DNA from 2 places in the Anoxybacillus sp. EFIL genome. Region 2 is predicted to be linked to the other one. Evidence: predicted binding sites of a transcription regulator. Region 2 holds the regulator's gene; the other holds the start of a gene.
What was found. The regulator Rex, encoded in region 2, represses fermentation and respiration genes when NADH is low (regulators of the CRP and FNR family bind a similar motif). The targets are predictions, from matches to a motif close to TTGTGAAATATTTCACAA.
Positions count from the first base shown of each region.

Region 1 (7,572 bases), on a different contig from region 2:
ACAAATAAAACGATAAAAAAATCACTTCAAATCGTTCAATAAACGGAAATTCAATTGTTTTCAGTAGCGACAACGTCGGCCAAATGAGCAAAGGTGTTTCATCTGGACTAAAAAAAATAAAACATGTGATCGTAATGAGCAAAAATGTAAAAGCCGAGATGCTGTTGGCGATGACCATCGCTTTTACGGCATGTTTTTTTTCTTTTAAAAACGGGTAAAACACGAACGCTAACTCAAAGCCTAAAAAAGATAAAACCGTCGTTTTCACCGCTTGAATAATTGGAGCCCATCCTTCTTTTAACATAGGGAGCATATGCAAAATCGTTCCCTTTTGTAACGGCACAGCGATAAGAATAGGCATCCAAAGCGTTAAATAAAAGACAACTTCAGCATAACGCCCAAGTATGCGCACACCATTTTTCGTAATGAAAAAGCCAGGGAGCATAAATAACATCATAATAAGATAGTTTGGTGTGTTTGGTAAAATCCATACTTGTGTAATATGAATGGCAGTAAAAACGACGGTGATTGACGCTAATAAAGCGTAAGCGACAAAAGCGATATGGATGAACGTTCCGAATGTACGACCGAAGTAGCGACGAGAAAGATCAAAAATTGTATCTTGCTGATGCTTTTCCATCGTTTTTATAATGATCGTACTTGCGATGATCGAAATGATCCAACCGATGACAATGGCGATCCATCCATCTGTATTGGCGATATCGGCAAGTTGGGCTGGAAGTGATAAAATGCCGATGCCGATTTGTGTACCCGAAATAAGAAAAATATATTGCATCGTTGTTATTTCGTTAAATTGATATCGTTTCATACGCACCACTTATTTGCGAAATTTTTTTTGTCTTGTCAGTTGCGTTGGGCGAGCAGATAACGGCCGTGTACGCATCATCCAAAGCGGGAAGCGTAAAAGTGTATCTTTCCAATCGCGCAACCGCGTCGGAGCAAACGGGCTTCCTGCAGGTGTGCCGAGCGACTCTAATGAAATTAAATGGCCGATAATAAGCATGAACCCGATCACCATTCCGACTAAACCGAACAAAGAAGCAGCAATCATCATTGGAAAACGCAATAAACGAATCGACTCGGACATATCTGGGTTCGGAATAATAAACGATGCAATCGCTGTTAACGAGACGATGACGACCATAATGTTGCTGACGATACCGGCTTCAACGGCCGCTTGTCCAATGACGACCCCCCCAACAATGCCGACCGTTTGTCCGATTGGCGCAGGTAAACGCAAACCCGCTTCACGCAACATTTCGAGCGCAAGCTCCATTAAAATGGCTTCTAAAATCGGCGGAAGCGGGACGCGTTCTCGTGACTCTCCAACCGTAAGCAATAAATTGAGCGGAATAATTTCGTAATGAAACGAAAGTGCTGCAATGTAAGCGGACGGTAAAAAAATCGCCATAAAAAAGGCAAGCAACCGCAAAAGTCGCAAAAACGAGGCGATCATCCAACGTGTACTGTAATCATCAACGGTTTGGAAAAACGTAATAAACGTCATCGGTCCAATCATGACGCTAGGCGAGCGGTCAACAACGATAACGATGCGACCTTGCAGTAAGTTGCTTACCGCAGCATCTGGTCGCTCCGTCAACAAAAATTGCGGAAACGGTGAAAACGGATTATCTTCAATATATTGCATCAGTTCCCCGGTATTGACGATCGTATCGACATCAACTTGTTCAATCCGATCTTTTAACTCTTGCAGCACTTCTGGATGGGCGACATCTTCTAAATACAATAATGCGACAGGGGTATGTCCGCGTCTGCCGACGGTCGTTTCTTCAATTTTTAATTGTTGGTGCGGCAAGTAACGACGAATTAACGCAATATTTTTTTCACACGTTTCAATAAAACCTTGGTGCGACCCCTTAAGCGATGATTCAATTTGCGGCTCTGCGATCGCGCGTTGCGGCCATCCTTGCGTATCCAAAAGCAATACGTGGTCGTCACCGTCTAGGAATAGCGCGGTTTCCCCTTGAAACACTCGTTGAATGACATGTTCCCATTTTGTCGTATATGATTTTGAGCCGATTGGCAGTTGAATATCCGCAATCGTGTGAATTTGTTTCGTTTCAAATAAAAGCGGATCAATAATGTTATTATTAATCGAATTTTTATCCACGAGCGTATTGAGATAAATAAGCAACGCTCGCTTTTTTGGTTCCCCAATAAATAGATGGCAATATATGAGATCAGGCGTTTTTGTAAAATAATCACGCAACGTTTGTTCGTTCATATCGAGCGAGTGCGTGACGGTTTGTTGTATTCCGTTCATCATTCATCCCCTTTAAGCTGTTGAAGTGGTTCGATAGCTGGTCCTTCTAGCACTTTTCCAGTAAAACAGAAGCGTGAACCGTGGCACGGGCAGTCCCATGACCGTTCGCTATTGTTCCATTCGAGTTCACAACCCATATGTGTACATGTCGTATCGACGACATACAGTGTGCCTTGTTCATCGCGGTAGGCACCTGCCCGTTTTCCGTCCACATTGACAACGGCTCCTTCTCCTTTCGATATGTCGTGCGGAGTAAGAAGAGCATATTCGAGTTTTCCAGTTAAAAAATGTTTGGCGACATCAATGCCCTCAGTAAACAAATTGTTTAGTGATGGGTCAGCGATAAATCGTGACGGAGTAAATAAATGTGCGTAACGATGTTCTTTTTGTAACGCTAAATCTGTCAAAAGACGAGCTGCGACCATACTTGTCGTCATCCCCCATTTTCGATATCCTGTTGCGACAAGAATGTGCGGGAGACTTTTGCGAATCGGACCGATGTATGGAAGATTGTCTAGCGTGATGAGATCTTGCGCCGACCAACGATATAGCACATGTGATAAACCGAACGTATGTTCACAAAATGATTGTAACGCTTCATAGTGTTGAATCATGTTGATCCCTTGTCCGACTTTATGCGACTCGCCACCGATTAGAAGAAGCGGCTTGCCGTCCATCGTTGTGCAGCGAAGAGATCGCTTCGGTTCATTTGCGCTCAAATACATGCCTTGCAATCGTTCGTGAGCTTCGACCGCAATGACGTAAGATCGCTCTGCATGCAAGCGTGCAAAGTAAAAAGCAGGGTCAAAAAACGGAAAGTGGGTACAAATGACAACAGTGTCACATGTGATCGTTGCTCCATTTTTCGTTCGTACAATCGGCCGCTCCGTTGTCTCGATATGTTGTGCGACAGTTTGTTCGTAAAAAGATGCCCCGTATTTTACTGCAAGCTCGACTAATGTTTTTATATAATGGAGCGGATGAAATTGCGCTTGGTTGCGCATCATGACTGCACCTTGGATGGAGAAAGGAAGCGACAGTTGATCGACATATGCCCCGTCGATGCCGAGCGTTTCATACGCTTTCCATTCCGCCTCAAGCTTATATAATTGCGTTTCTTCAGTTGTATACACGTATGCGTCTTCTACCGATAAGTCGCAATGAATATCGTGTTCTTTTACGATATGCAAAATCGATTGCAGCGCTTCTTTATTTGCTTCGTAATATTGACGGGCGCTATCTTCACCGAAGTGGGCTATCAGTTCATGATAAATGAGATCATGCTGGGCAGTCATTTTCGCAGTCGTATGTCCTGTTGTGCCGTGACATAGCCGATCTGCTTCGATGACGGTGACGCGCACTCCTTGTTTAGCGAGCAAATAAGCCGTCGTAATGCCTGTTATTCCTCCACCAATAATCGCTACATCTGTTTCAATCGGTTGCGTCAGAGATGGAAAAGACGGAATCGTTGTTGTTTGTAGCCAATACGATTGTGATAACTTTGGTAAAGACATGTTTTTGTTCCTCCATAACCATGTTTTTCTTAATTTTCCCCAAATCGAAAAGTTTATGATGAACATTTGTAAAGATGATAAAATGGAAATAGACGAGTATCGAAACGTTTTTATAACATAACGTAAGAGGGAGATCGAAAGTGAATAAAGATGCAAACATTCGTTTACAAGATAACGTGGTGTTAGAACATTATGGGCTTAATGAATTGCATTTAGAATCTGTTCGTCATTATCGCGAACAATTTGCAAAAGCAAAGCCAAATCATCCGTGGAACGGGTTAGAAACGAAAGATTTTTTATATAAAATTGGGGCATGGGGAAAAATACGAGATACAAACAAAGAAGGGCTCACATTAGCAGGGCTCCTTATGTTCAGCGAAGAGCGAATGATTACAGAAGTTTTACCACAATACTTTTTAGAATATCGTGAGCATGACGACAATGATATGCATTGGACAAATCGTTTCACTTCACAAGACGGAACGTGGTCGGGAAATATTTATGATTTTTATTTTAAAGTGATGAACGAGTTTAAAGATGTATCTACATTTGAAAAAGAAGCTGTGCATGAAGCGCTCATCAACGCGATTGTCCATGCCGATTACAACGGTGATGGAGGCGTTATTGTTGAACGGCAGCGATCATATATACAATTTTCTAATCCTGGGCTTTTCGGCATTCCTTTAGAACAAGCGTATAGCGGCGGGATTAGCCATTTGCGCAATCCGAATATGTTTAAAATGTTTATTTACATTCAATTTTGTAAACGTGCTGGAGTCGGTTTAAAAACGATAGAGACGATTTGTTTACAGCAACTTGCTGTTGAGCAATATGATTTTCAAAAACGAACGGTCGTTACATTGCCTATTGTGTCCTTCTCAGAAAGACACGAACATATAGAGAAGATCGAGGCAGTAAGTGATTGGACGGATGATGTGCCATTGTTGGACTCCGTAAATAAAGACGAAAACTCCTATAATATCGAACAAAACTCCGTTAATAACGAGATTAAGTCCGTGAATAAAGAACAAAACTCCTTAAATAGCGAGCTAAACTCCGTAAACAAAGGGCTTAACTCCATAAATAATAAGGATAGCTCCATAAATAAAGACGAAAACTCCGTAAATATCCCTTTCGACTCCGTAAATAAATCGGATGAGGAAGAAGAAATAAATGTCGATCAGGAGCTATGGAACATTGCTGAAATTGCACGTAAGAAAAAAAGGCTTGCACCGACTAAAATGGAAGAAATCATTTTGCAACTATGCGCTCATCGACCGTTAATGTTAAAACAATTAGCGTATTTATTAGATCGAACGCCAGACGGTTTACGAAACAACTATTTAGGAAAGTTATTAGCAGAAGGAAAAATGAGGTTAAAGTATCCAGAACAACCAAATCATCCGAAACAAGCATATATGACGAATAAGTAATATTCATGATTTGTTCAATATTTCACAATCTATAATAGAGAAAAGAATGTTACAATGATGGTAACAAAAGAAAAGTTGAGGTGACAAACAATGCTTGTATGCGAATGGAGAAACTTTTCAACAGATGCGGAAACATATACACTAGAGCTATTTGAAGAAATGATTGGCGATGAATTTGAAGCGATGATGTTTGAAGATGATCAAGAAATTCCTTCTTATATATGGACAGTAAACTATGTTGTCATTGTCAAACGAAATACGCGCATGTACAACGATATTTCGTTTACGAAAATTCCGCGCAATCCAGTATGTGAGTAACCGCCTTCTTTATGAAGAAGCGGTTCTCTTATAAAACATACTTGCTCAACATTTCACAAAGTTGACACACACGAACAAAATTCCTTTCGCTATAATGAAAATGTGAAAACAATCACAATTTTATTTTCAATTAGATTGTGAAAAATTTCACAAGAACAATACAGGAGGGTCTTATATGGCTGTTGATGAAAAAGTATTAGACCAAAAGAAAGAAGTTACGAAAATGATCGACACCCTTGTGGCGAATGCGCAAAAGGCGTTAAAAGCATTTCGTGATTACGATCAAGAAGCGATTGACCATATCGTCAAGCAAATGGCGTTAGCTGGACTTGATAAGCATATGTATTTAGCAAAATTAGCGATCGAAGAAACAAAACGTGGCGTGTATGAAGATAAAATTATTAAAAACATTTTTGCGACAGAATACATTTACCATAACATTAAATACGATAAAACGGTTGGCGTCATCCGAGAAAATGAACAAGAAGGCATCATTGAAATTGCCGAGCCTGTTGGGGTGATTGCTGGGGTTACACCGGTAACAAACCCAACATCAACAACGATGTTTAAGGCGCTTATTTCAATTAAAACGCGCAACCCAATCATTTTTGCGTTCCACCCATCTGCGCAAAAATGTAGCAGTGAAGCAGCACGCATTTTACGCGATGCAGCCATTGCAGCTGGCGCGCCAGAGCATTGTATTCAATGGATCGAAACGCCTTCTGTCGAAGCGACTCAACAATTGATGCATCATCCTGGTGTTTCGCTTATTCTTGCGACAGGTGGAGCAGGCATGGTTAAAGCGGCATATAGCTCAGGAAAGCCAGCATTAGGGGTTGGACCTGGTAACGTGCCTTGCTATATTGAGAAAACCGCAAATATAAAACGTGCCGTGAACGATCTTATCCTTTCAAAAACGTTTGACAACGGTATGATTTGTGCATCTGAACAAGCGGTCATTATTGATAAAGAAATTTATGATGCTGTGAAAAATGAGATGATCGCAAACAAATGTTATTTCTTAAATGAAGAAGAAAAGAAAAAAGTTGAAAAGCTTGTCATTAATGAAAATACGTGCGCAGTCAATCCGAATATCGTCGGTAAACCAGCATATGAAATTGCGAAAATGGCAGGCGTTGATGTACCTGTTGATACGAAAATTCTTGTGGCAGAACTAAAAAGCGTTGGTCCGCAAGAGCCGCTTTCTCGTGAAAAATTAAGCCCGGTATTGGCGTGCTATAAGGTGAATAGTACAGAAGAAGGTTTAAAACGAGCAGAAGAAATGCTTGAATTCGGTGGACTTGGCCACTCGGCTGTCATTCATTCAGAAAATCAAGAAGTCATTCTTGAATTCGGTAAGCGAATGAAAGCAGGACGGATCATTTCGAATGCCCCATCTTCACAAGGAGCGATCGGTGATATTTACAACGCATACATTCCGTCATTGACGCTCGGTTGCGGCACATTCGGTGGCAACTCTGTTTCGACAAACGTCGGTGCGACACATTTAATTAATATTAAAAAATTAGCGAGAAGGAATGTAAACATGCAATGGTTTAAAGTTCCGCCGAAAATTTATTTCGAAAAATACGCGACACAATATTTAGCGAAAATGCCAAACATCTCGCGTGCCTTTATCGTTACAGATCCGGGCATGGTGAAGCTTGGCTATGTGGATAAAGTGTTGTACTATTTGCGCAAACGTCCAGATTATGTGCATTGTGAAATTTTCTCAGAAGTTGAACCAGATCCATCAATTGAAACAGTGATGAAAGGTGCCGACATGATGCATGCGTTCCAGCCAGACGTCATCATCGCGCTCGGCGGTGGTTCGGCGATGGACGCAGCGAAAGCAATGTGGTTGTTCTATGAACATCCAAATACCGACTTCAATGGCTTAAAACAAAAGTTTTTAGATATTCGTAAACGCGTATTTAAATATCCGAAGCTTGGTCAAAAAGCGCAGTTTGTCGCTATTCCAACAACGTCTGGTACCGGCTCA
Region 1 is NZ_SDLH01000006.1:43,542-51,113, forward strand. It holds gene ES017_RS10245 (GerAB/ArcD/ProY family transporter) at 1-829, opposite strand, end outside; gene ES017_RS10250 (spore germination protein) at 839-2,308, opposite strand; gene ES017_RS10255 (FAD-dependent oxidoreductase) at 2,305-3,819, opposite strand; gene ES017_RS10260 (transcriptional regulator) at 3,960-5,252, shown strand; gene ES017_RS10265 (hypothetical protein) at 5,343-5,570, shown strand; gene adhE (bifunctional acetaldehyde-CoA/alcohol dehydrogenase) at 5,746-7,572, shown strand, end outside.
Region 1: the regulator Rex is predicted to act here: its motif matches at 5,706-5,723, upstream of adhE (bifunctional acetaldehyde-CoA/alcohol dehydrogenase).

Region 2 (7,572 bases):
GCCTAACATGGCGCTATGAAAAAGCATGTTTGCTCGGTGACGATGGCGGAGAGGTCACACCCGTTCCCATCCCGAACACGGAAGTTAAGCTCTCCAGCGCCGATGGTAGTTGGCGGGACACCGCCTGCGAGAGTAGGACGTTGCCGGGCATTATTGTATTTATCGAGAAAATATATTTCTATTTCAATCATCGCGGGGTGGAGCACGAACGAATCCACATCCTAGAAATTACATCAGCGTACCGCTCGAGTTGCTACTTGATTAAACTTACGGAGAGCGGGACGGCCAATAGTTTCAATGTGTTTCACTAAATATATTTCTATTCCAATTATCGCGGGGTGGAGCAGCCAGGTAGCTCGTCGGGCTCATAACCCGAAGGTCGCAGGTTCAAATCCTGCCCCCGCAACCAACCAATGAAACGAAACGATATAAGTTTCGTGTTTTTTTATGCCTTTTTTGCTTTATGTTTTGTTTTCGTGTACACTTATATGTGTAGCATTTCCTTAGGAGAGCGATCCTAAGGTCTTTTTTGTATGTTGATTTTATTTAATTAGGGGAATGAACGATGAAAACATATGAATATGTATCACATCATCCTGAAGATACGTTCGCATTAGCAATGAAACTTGCTCGGTACGTTCAGCCACAAGACGTTATTACGTTAGAAGGTGATTTAGGAGCAGGAAAAACAACGTTTACAAAAGGACTAGCAAAAGGACTAGGAATTAACCGCAATGTCAGCAGCCCGACTTTTAATATTATTAAACAATACGAAGGACGTCTCCCTTTGTATCATATGGATGTATATCGTTTAGCAGAAAGTGAAGAAGATTTAGGTTTTGATGAATATTTTTTCGGTGATGGTGTAACAGTTGTTGAATGGGCGAATGTCATTGAGCCATACTTACCAACTGAACGTTTACATATTACTATTCACCATGCTGATGGGGAAAGTCGAATTATTCACTTCAATCCAATTGGTCAACGTTACGAACAGTTATGTAAGGAGATTTTTAGCGATGAAAGTGTTAGCCATTGATACATCGACATTTGTTATGGGGATCGCTGTTGTTGATGGACAAATTGTTAAAGGGGAAATCATTACAAATTTGAAAAAAAATCATTCGATACGAGTGATGCCTGCGATTGAGGCACTACTTCAACAATGTGATATGAGTCCAAAAGATCTGGATCGAATTGTTGTTGCGAAAGGCCCTGGATCATATACAGGTGTTCGCATTGGGGTGACAATTGCTAAAACGCTTGCTTGGACGCTAAATATTCCGCTTGTCGGCGTATCAAGTTTAGAAGTGATGGCAGCAAGCGCAAAATATTTTCAAGGTCTCGTTGTTCCGTTAATGGACGCCCGGCGAGGACAAATTTATACAGGTCTTTACAAAGTCGAAGGAGATTGCGTGCAATCGATCGTAGCTGATCAAGTCATTTTAGCTACAGAGTGGGCAAATGAATTAAAAGCATATAATGAACCGATTTTATTAGTTGGAAACGATAGTTCGCTACATGAAGCAACATTTGTTGAAACGCTAGATCGTGTTCAAGTAGCTCCAGCGACACTTCACAATCCACGTCCAAGTGAGCTCGCGTGGTTAGGAATAAATCGCGAGCCGGAAGACATTCATACATTTGTGCCAAACTATATTCGTTTAGCAGAGGCGGAAGCGAATTGGCTTGCTCGTCAGCAAGAAAGGACGGAATGATAAGTGGATGTTTCTTTTCGGTTTATGACGCTTCAAGATCTCGATCGCATTGTGGAAATCGAACAGCTTTCATTTACGCTCCCATGGAGTCGTTCTTCCTTTTATCAAGAGTTGACAAATAATCGGTATGCTCGTTACATTGTGATGGAACATGATGGACAAATTATTGGTTATTGTGGCATGTGGTTAGTGATGGATGAAGCACATATTACAAACATTGCGGTATTGCCGGAATTTCGTGGTAAAAAACTCGGAGAAGCGCTAATGAAACAGGCGATGGCGTTAGCGAGAGAAGAAGGGGCTCAAACGATGACATTGGAAGTGCGGGTGTCGAATACCGTTGCACAATCATTGTATCGAAAGCTTGGCTTTTTAAATGGCGGTATTCGTAAGCGATATTATTCAGATAACCAAGAAGATGCATTAGTAATGTGGGTGAAATTATGAGTGAAAAAGATATATTTGTGCTTGGAATTGAGACAAGCTGTGATGAAACAGCGGCTGCCATTGTGAAAAATGGACGTGAAATTGTAGCTAACGTTGTTGCCTCACAAATGGAAAGTCATCAACGATTTGGTGGGGTCGTTCCTGAAATTGCATCGCGTCACCATGTTGAGCAAATCACGCTTGTGTTAGAAGAAACGATGAAGCAAGCAAATATGGATGTTAGCGAAATTGATGCGATTGCGGTAACAGAAGGTCCGGGATTAGTTGGAGCGCTATTGATTGGCGTGAACGCTGCGAAAGCATTAGCTTTTGCGCATCGCATTCCTCTTGTTGGCGTGCATCATATTGCAGGACATATTTATGCGAATCAACTTGTACAAGACATGAAATTTCCGCTATTAGCTCTTGTTGTGTCAGGAGGGCATACGGAGCTCATTTATATGAAAGAGCATGGAGTGTTTGAAGTCATTGGTGAGACGCGAGACGATGCGGCTGGGGAAGCGTATGACAAAGTTGCACGCGCGTTACAGCTACCTTATCCGGGAGGGCCTCACATTGATCGTTTGGCGAAACAAGGAAAACCGACTATTGATTTGCCTCGTGCATGGTTGGAAGAAGGTTCGTATGACTTTAGTTTTAGTGGATTAAAATCAGCCGTCATTAATACGTTGCACAATGCAAAACAGCGTGGAGAAACGATTTTGCCCGAAGATATGGCAGCAAGTTTTCAGACAAGTGTTGTCGAAGTATTAGTAGGAAAAACAATACAAGCGGCTGCGCATTACGACGTGAAGCAAATATTGCTAGCTGGTGGGGTCGCAGCAAATGAAGGATTGCGCACACAATTGCAAAAACAAGTTGAGCAACTACCAGAGGTGGAACTTGTCATTCCGCCATTGTCCCTTTGTACAGATAACGCGGCGATGATTGCGGCAGCTGGAACAGTATTATTTCAACAAGGAAAGCGCGCTACTATGGCGTTAAATGCGAACCCAAGTTTACTGTTATAACAGGAGGGTGTCCCGAAAGTGAAGGGGCACTCCTTTTTTATAACTATATACGTGCGAAACAACTTGACGTTATGTGAAGAAAAACTTAGTCACATTTTGTGGATTATGTTATCCACATACGTGTGGATAATGTGGAAAACGTGTACTATATGTTATTTTATCATAACGAGTTAACCACAAAGAAATAGACAAATTTTTTAATTGTATTGTGGATAATGTGGAAAAGTGCGTGAATAACTTATATTTAGATGTTTTTTCTGTGGATATGTTTGTGTAAAAAGATGAGCTAGTCCACAAATGGAGCTAGCTCATCATTATTGTTGTAAAAGTTCCCATTGTTCGAATAATTCATCGAATTTTTGTTTCAGTTGTTCAATTTTCGCTTGTGTATCTCGGGCTTTTTCATAGTCGTTGTAGCAGGAAGGATCATATAATTGTTGTTCATACGTTGCAATTTGTTGCTCGAGTTGTTCCATTTCTATTTCTAGCTGCTCTATTTTTCGTTTTCGTTGTCTCTCTAATTTTTTTCGTTCTTTTTCTTCTTCATATGAGCGTTTTAGTGACGATGATTCGTCCGTTGTCGTCTCTTGAGCGATTTGTCCAAGTTCGAGTAGCTCTGCTTTTTTCGCCACGTAATAATCGTAGTCCCCTAAATATTCAATGAGACCGTCTGTGGATAACTCGTATATTTTTGTTGCGATTTTGTTAATAAAATAACGGTCGTGAGAAACGAAGATAATTGTTCCTGGGTATTCAATAAGCGCTTGTTCTAGCACTTCTTTGCTGTCTAAATCTAAATGGTTTGTCGGTTCGTCTAACACTAATACGTTGGCTTTTTTCATCATTAGTTTGGCGAGAGCGAGCCGGGCTTTTTCACCGCCACTTAATGTTTGCACTGGCTTCAATACATCGTCACCAGAAAATAAAAAGTTTCCGAGAATCGTACGAATTTCTTTTTCCGTCTTTAATCGATCTTCATCCCATAGTTCATCGATGACACGTTTGTTCGATGTTAATTGAGCTTGTTCTTGATCGTAATACCCAATTTGTACATTTGTTCCGTAGCGTAGTTCCCCATGTTTTACAGGGAGTTGCTTAATGATCGTTTTTAAAAGAGTCGATTTTCCAATTCCATTTGGCCCAATAAGTGCGATGCTATCACCGCGAGTGACACGAAATGAGAGGTTTGTTGCGATGATTTGATCATAACCAATGGCTAAATTGGTAGCTGTTAATACGTCATTTCCGCTTGGGCGTTCAATTTCGAAGCGAAACGATGCCGATTTTTCATCACCGAGCGGCTTTTCAATGATATTCATTTTTTCTAGTTGTTTTCTTCTGCTTTGAGCTCGCTTTGTTGTCGATGCACGGGCAATATTTCGTTGAATAAAATCTTTTAATTTTGAAATTTCTTCTTGTTGTTTTTCGTACAGTTTCAATTGTTGTTCAAATTGTTCCGCCCGTTGTTGTAAATAACTTGTATAGTTTCCAACGTATTTTTTTATTTTTGTGCGTGATAATTCATACACTTGTGTCACGATTTGGTCAAGAAAATAGCGATCGTGTGAGACGATAAGAATGGCCCCATCATAATTTTTTAAATATTGTTCAAGCCATTGCAATGTTTCCATATCTAAATGATTTGTTGGTTCGTCTAAAATCAACAAATCTGGTTTAGCTAGAAGCAGTTTGCCGAGCGCTAGCCGCGTTCGCTGTCCACCGCTTAACGTGGATACTTTTGTTGTGTAGTCATACTGAGAAAAGCGGAGGCCATGAAGCACAGAACGAATATCGGCTTCATATTGATAGCCACCTTTTTCTTTAAATTCCATTTGTAAACGGTCGTAATGCTCAAGTAAGCGCTCATAGTCGGCACCGTGCAAGCTCATTTGTTGTTCTAGGTCACGCAATTGTTTTTCCATTTGTTGAAGCGGGGCAAACACATCGAGCATTTCTTCCCAAATGGAGCGATGGGCGTGCAAACCAGTATATTGATCTAAGTAGCCAATTGTTACGTGTTTCGGTTTAATCACTTCCCCTGTGTCATATGACAATTGGCCGGCAATGATTTTTAATAATGTCGATTTTCCTGCACCATTTCTTCCAACTAACGCGATACGGTCTTTTTCTTGTATTTCAAGCTTAATGTCTGATAAAACTTGTTCCGCCCCATATGATTTGGATAGTTGATTTACTTGTAAAATGATCATCATTTTTCACCTCAATCTTCTTTTGATAGTGTAACGTACTTTCTTGATGTTCGGCAACACTAGTGTACGAATAACAAATTTGACAAAAATAATAATAAAGGGTACAAAGGAAAGACAGAATGAAAAAAATAGTGTATAGTTTAAAAGTGGGGAGAACTTTTCAGACGTATAGGAGAGAAAAATGAAAGCGCTAACTATTTGTGAAAGGAAATGTGGGGGATTGACTCGTGAATAATGAACAACCAAAAATTCCGCAGGCGACCGCAAAGCGACTACCGTTGTATTATCGTTTTTTGAAAAACTTGCATGCATCAGGAAAGCAGCGTGTATCTTCAGCGGAGTTAAGTGAAGCCGTAAAAGTCGATTCAGCAACGATTCGCCGTGATTTTTCATACTTTGGTGCGCTTGGAAAAAAAGGATACGGTTATAATGTAAATTATTTGCTGTCGTTTTTCAGAAAAACGTTGGATCAAGATGAAACGACAGAAGTAGCGTTGTTCGGTGTCGGTAATTTAGGTACGGCATTTTTAAATTACAATTTTAGCAAAAACAATAATACGAAAATTGTGATGGCATTCGATGTAGATCCAGATAAAGTAGGAACGGAAGTCGGAGGAGTGCCTGTTTATCATTTAGATGAATTGGAAGAAAAACTAGGTGGGATTACGGTAGCCATTTTAACCGTTCCAGCCCAAGTTGCCCAACCGATTACCGATCGGCTTGTCCAAAAAGGCATTAAAGGGATTTTAAACTTCACGCCTGCTCGTCTGCATGTACCTGAACACATTCGTGTTCATCATATTGATTTAGCGGTCGAATTGCAGTCACTTGTTTACTTTTTAAAACATTACGGAAATGAGTAAACCTCCCATTTACGAGCGGGAGGTTTTTTTCAATAAAGAACGAATAGCGGTGCCAAAATCTAATGTAGCAATAAGAATAAATAGCATCGTTGTGACGTCCCAAATGCCATCGTCAGCACTATCAACAGCAAAATAAGTGAATAAAATGCCCATCAAAAAGTAAAACAACGGCTCAGACTTCATGAAAACAGCCTCCAAATCACGAATTGCATTTGTTCTGCTTCTTTCATTATCTTTTCAATTTCTTCAGCAAATAACGTTTGAATAGCAACGACAAATGTATTCATCAGTACATGTGCTGCAATAGGAACGAGAATACGCTTTGTTTTCACATATAAGAAAGCAAATACAAATCCCATCGTTGCATAAAGAAGCAAATGTTCAAACTCTAAATGAACGACAGCAAATAAAAGGGAACTGACAGTTGCTGATAAGAAAAAGTTATATTTTTGATACAGCGTTCCAAAAATAATTTTTCGAAAAATGATTTCTTCTAAAATCGGTCCGACGATCGAAGTGACGAGCATAAGCGCTGGTGTTAGCTTCACCATCTCAACAATGCGTCTCGTATTTTCGGACCCCATCTCGACGCCAAATACGTGCATCTCAATATTTGCTGCGATGCCTTGAGAGAAAAGGGCAAGAAAGAACCCGCCAATTCCCCAAAAAATTGACGTTCCGATAGATGCTTGATGGCGATCGTACGAATATTTCATATCTTCTCTCATGAAATAAAGAACGAAAAGAAAAGCGATCGAGAAGCTAATGACAGCCCAATAACCTGAGGCAATGGATAGGGCGACTTCTTTATTTGATGCGTCAACAAATCCGCTATGTGCAAGCAAAGGAACGCCAATTAAACTAGATAACTGCATGGCGATGTATGTAATAATGACATACCAATATTGCTTTTTCACGTGTTCAACCCCTTTTGACAAAATGAGTACTTTTTCATTTTACCATATTTTTTGTATGAATTTCGAAAGGAAAGACATAATGAAAAAGGGAAAGATTTAGTGAAAAATTTTTAACTTCCTACTTGCAAAATTGAAAAAAGTTCATTAATATAATAAGTGTGTTAGCACTCAATGATGATGAGTGCTAATAACGGAACGAAAATCTAATTAAGGAGGTCGTTTGCCGTGTTGAAGCCACTAGGTGATCGTATTGTCATTGAATTAATTCAAACTGAAGAAAAAACAGCGAGCGGAATTGTTTTACCAGACACAGCGAAAGAAAAACCACAAGAAGGAAAAGTTGTTGCAGTTGGTTCAGGTCGCGTTCTTGACAATGGTGAGCGCGTAGCTCCAGAAGTAAGCGTTGG
Region 2 is NZ_SDLH01000014.1:20,476-28,047, reverse strand. It holds rRNA gene rrf (5S ribosomal RNA) at 33-149, shown strand; tRNA gene ES017_RS14680 (tRNA-Met) at 333-409, shown strand; gene tsaE (tRNA (adenosine(37)-N6)-threonylcarbamoyltransferase complex ATPase subunit type 1 TsaE) at 566-1,039, shown strand; gene tsaB (tRNA (adenosine(37)-N6)-threonylcarbamoyltransferase complex dimerization subunit type 1 TsaB) at 1,020-1,718, shown strand; gene rimI (ribosomal protein S18-alanine N-acetyltransferase) at 1,722-2,165, shown strand; gene tsaD (tRNA (adenosine(37)-N6)-threonylcarbamoyltransferase complex transferase subunit TsaD) at 2,162-3,175, shown strand; gene ES017_RS14655 (ABC-F family ATP-binding cassette domain-containing protein) at 3,490-5,385, opposite strand; gene ES017_RS14650 (redox-sensing transcriptional repressor Rex) at 5,613-6,248, shown strand; gene ES017_RS14645 (YdiK family protein) at 6,258-6,431, opposite strand; gene ES017_RS14640 (CPBP family intramembrane glutamic endopeptidase) at 6,428-7,165, opposite strand; gene groES (co-chaperone GroES) at 7,391-7,572, shown strand, end outside.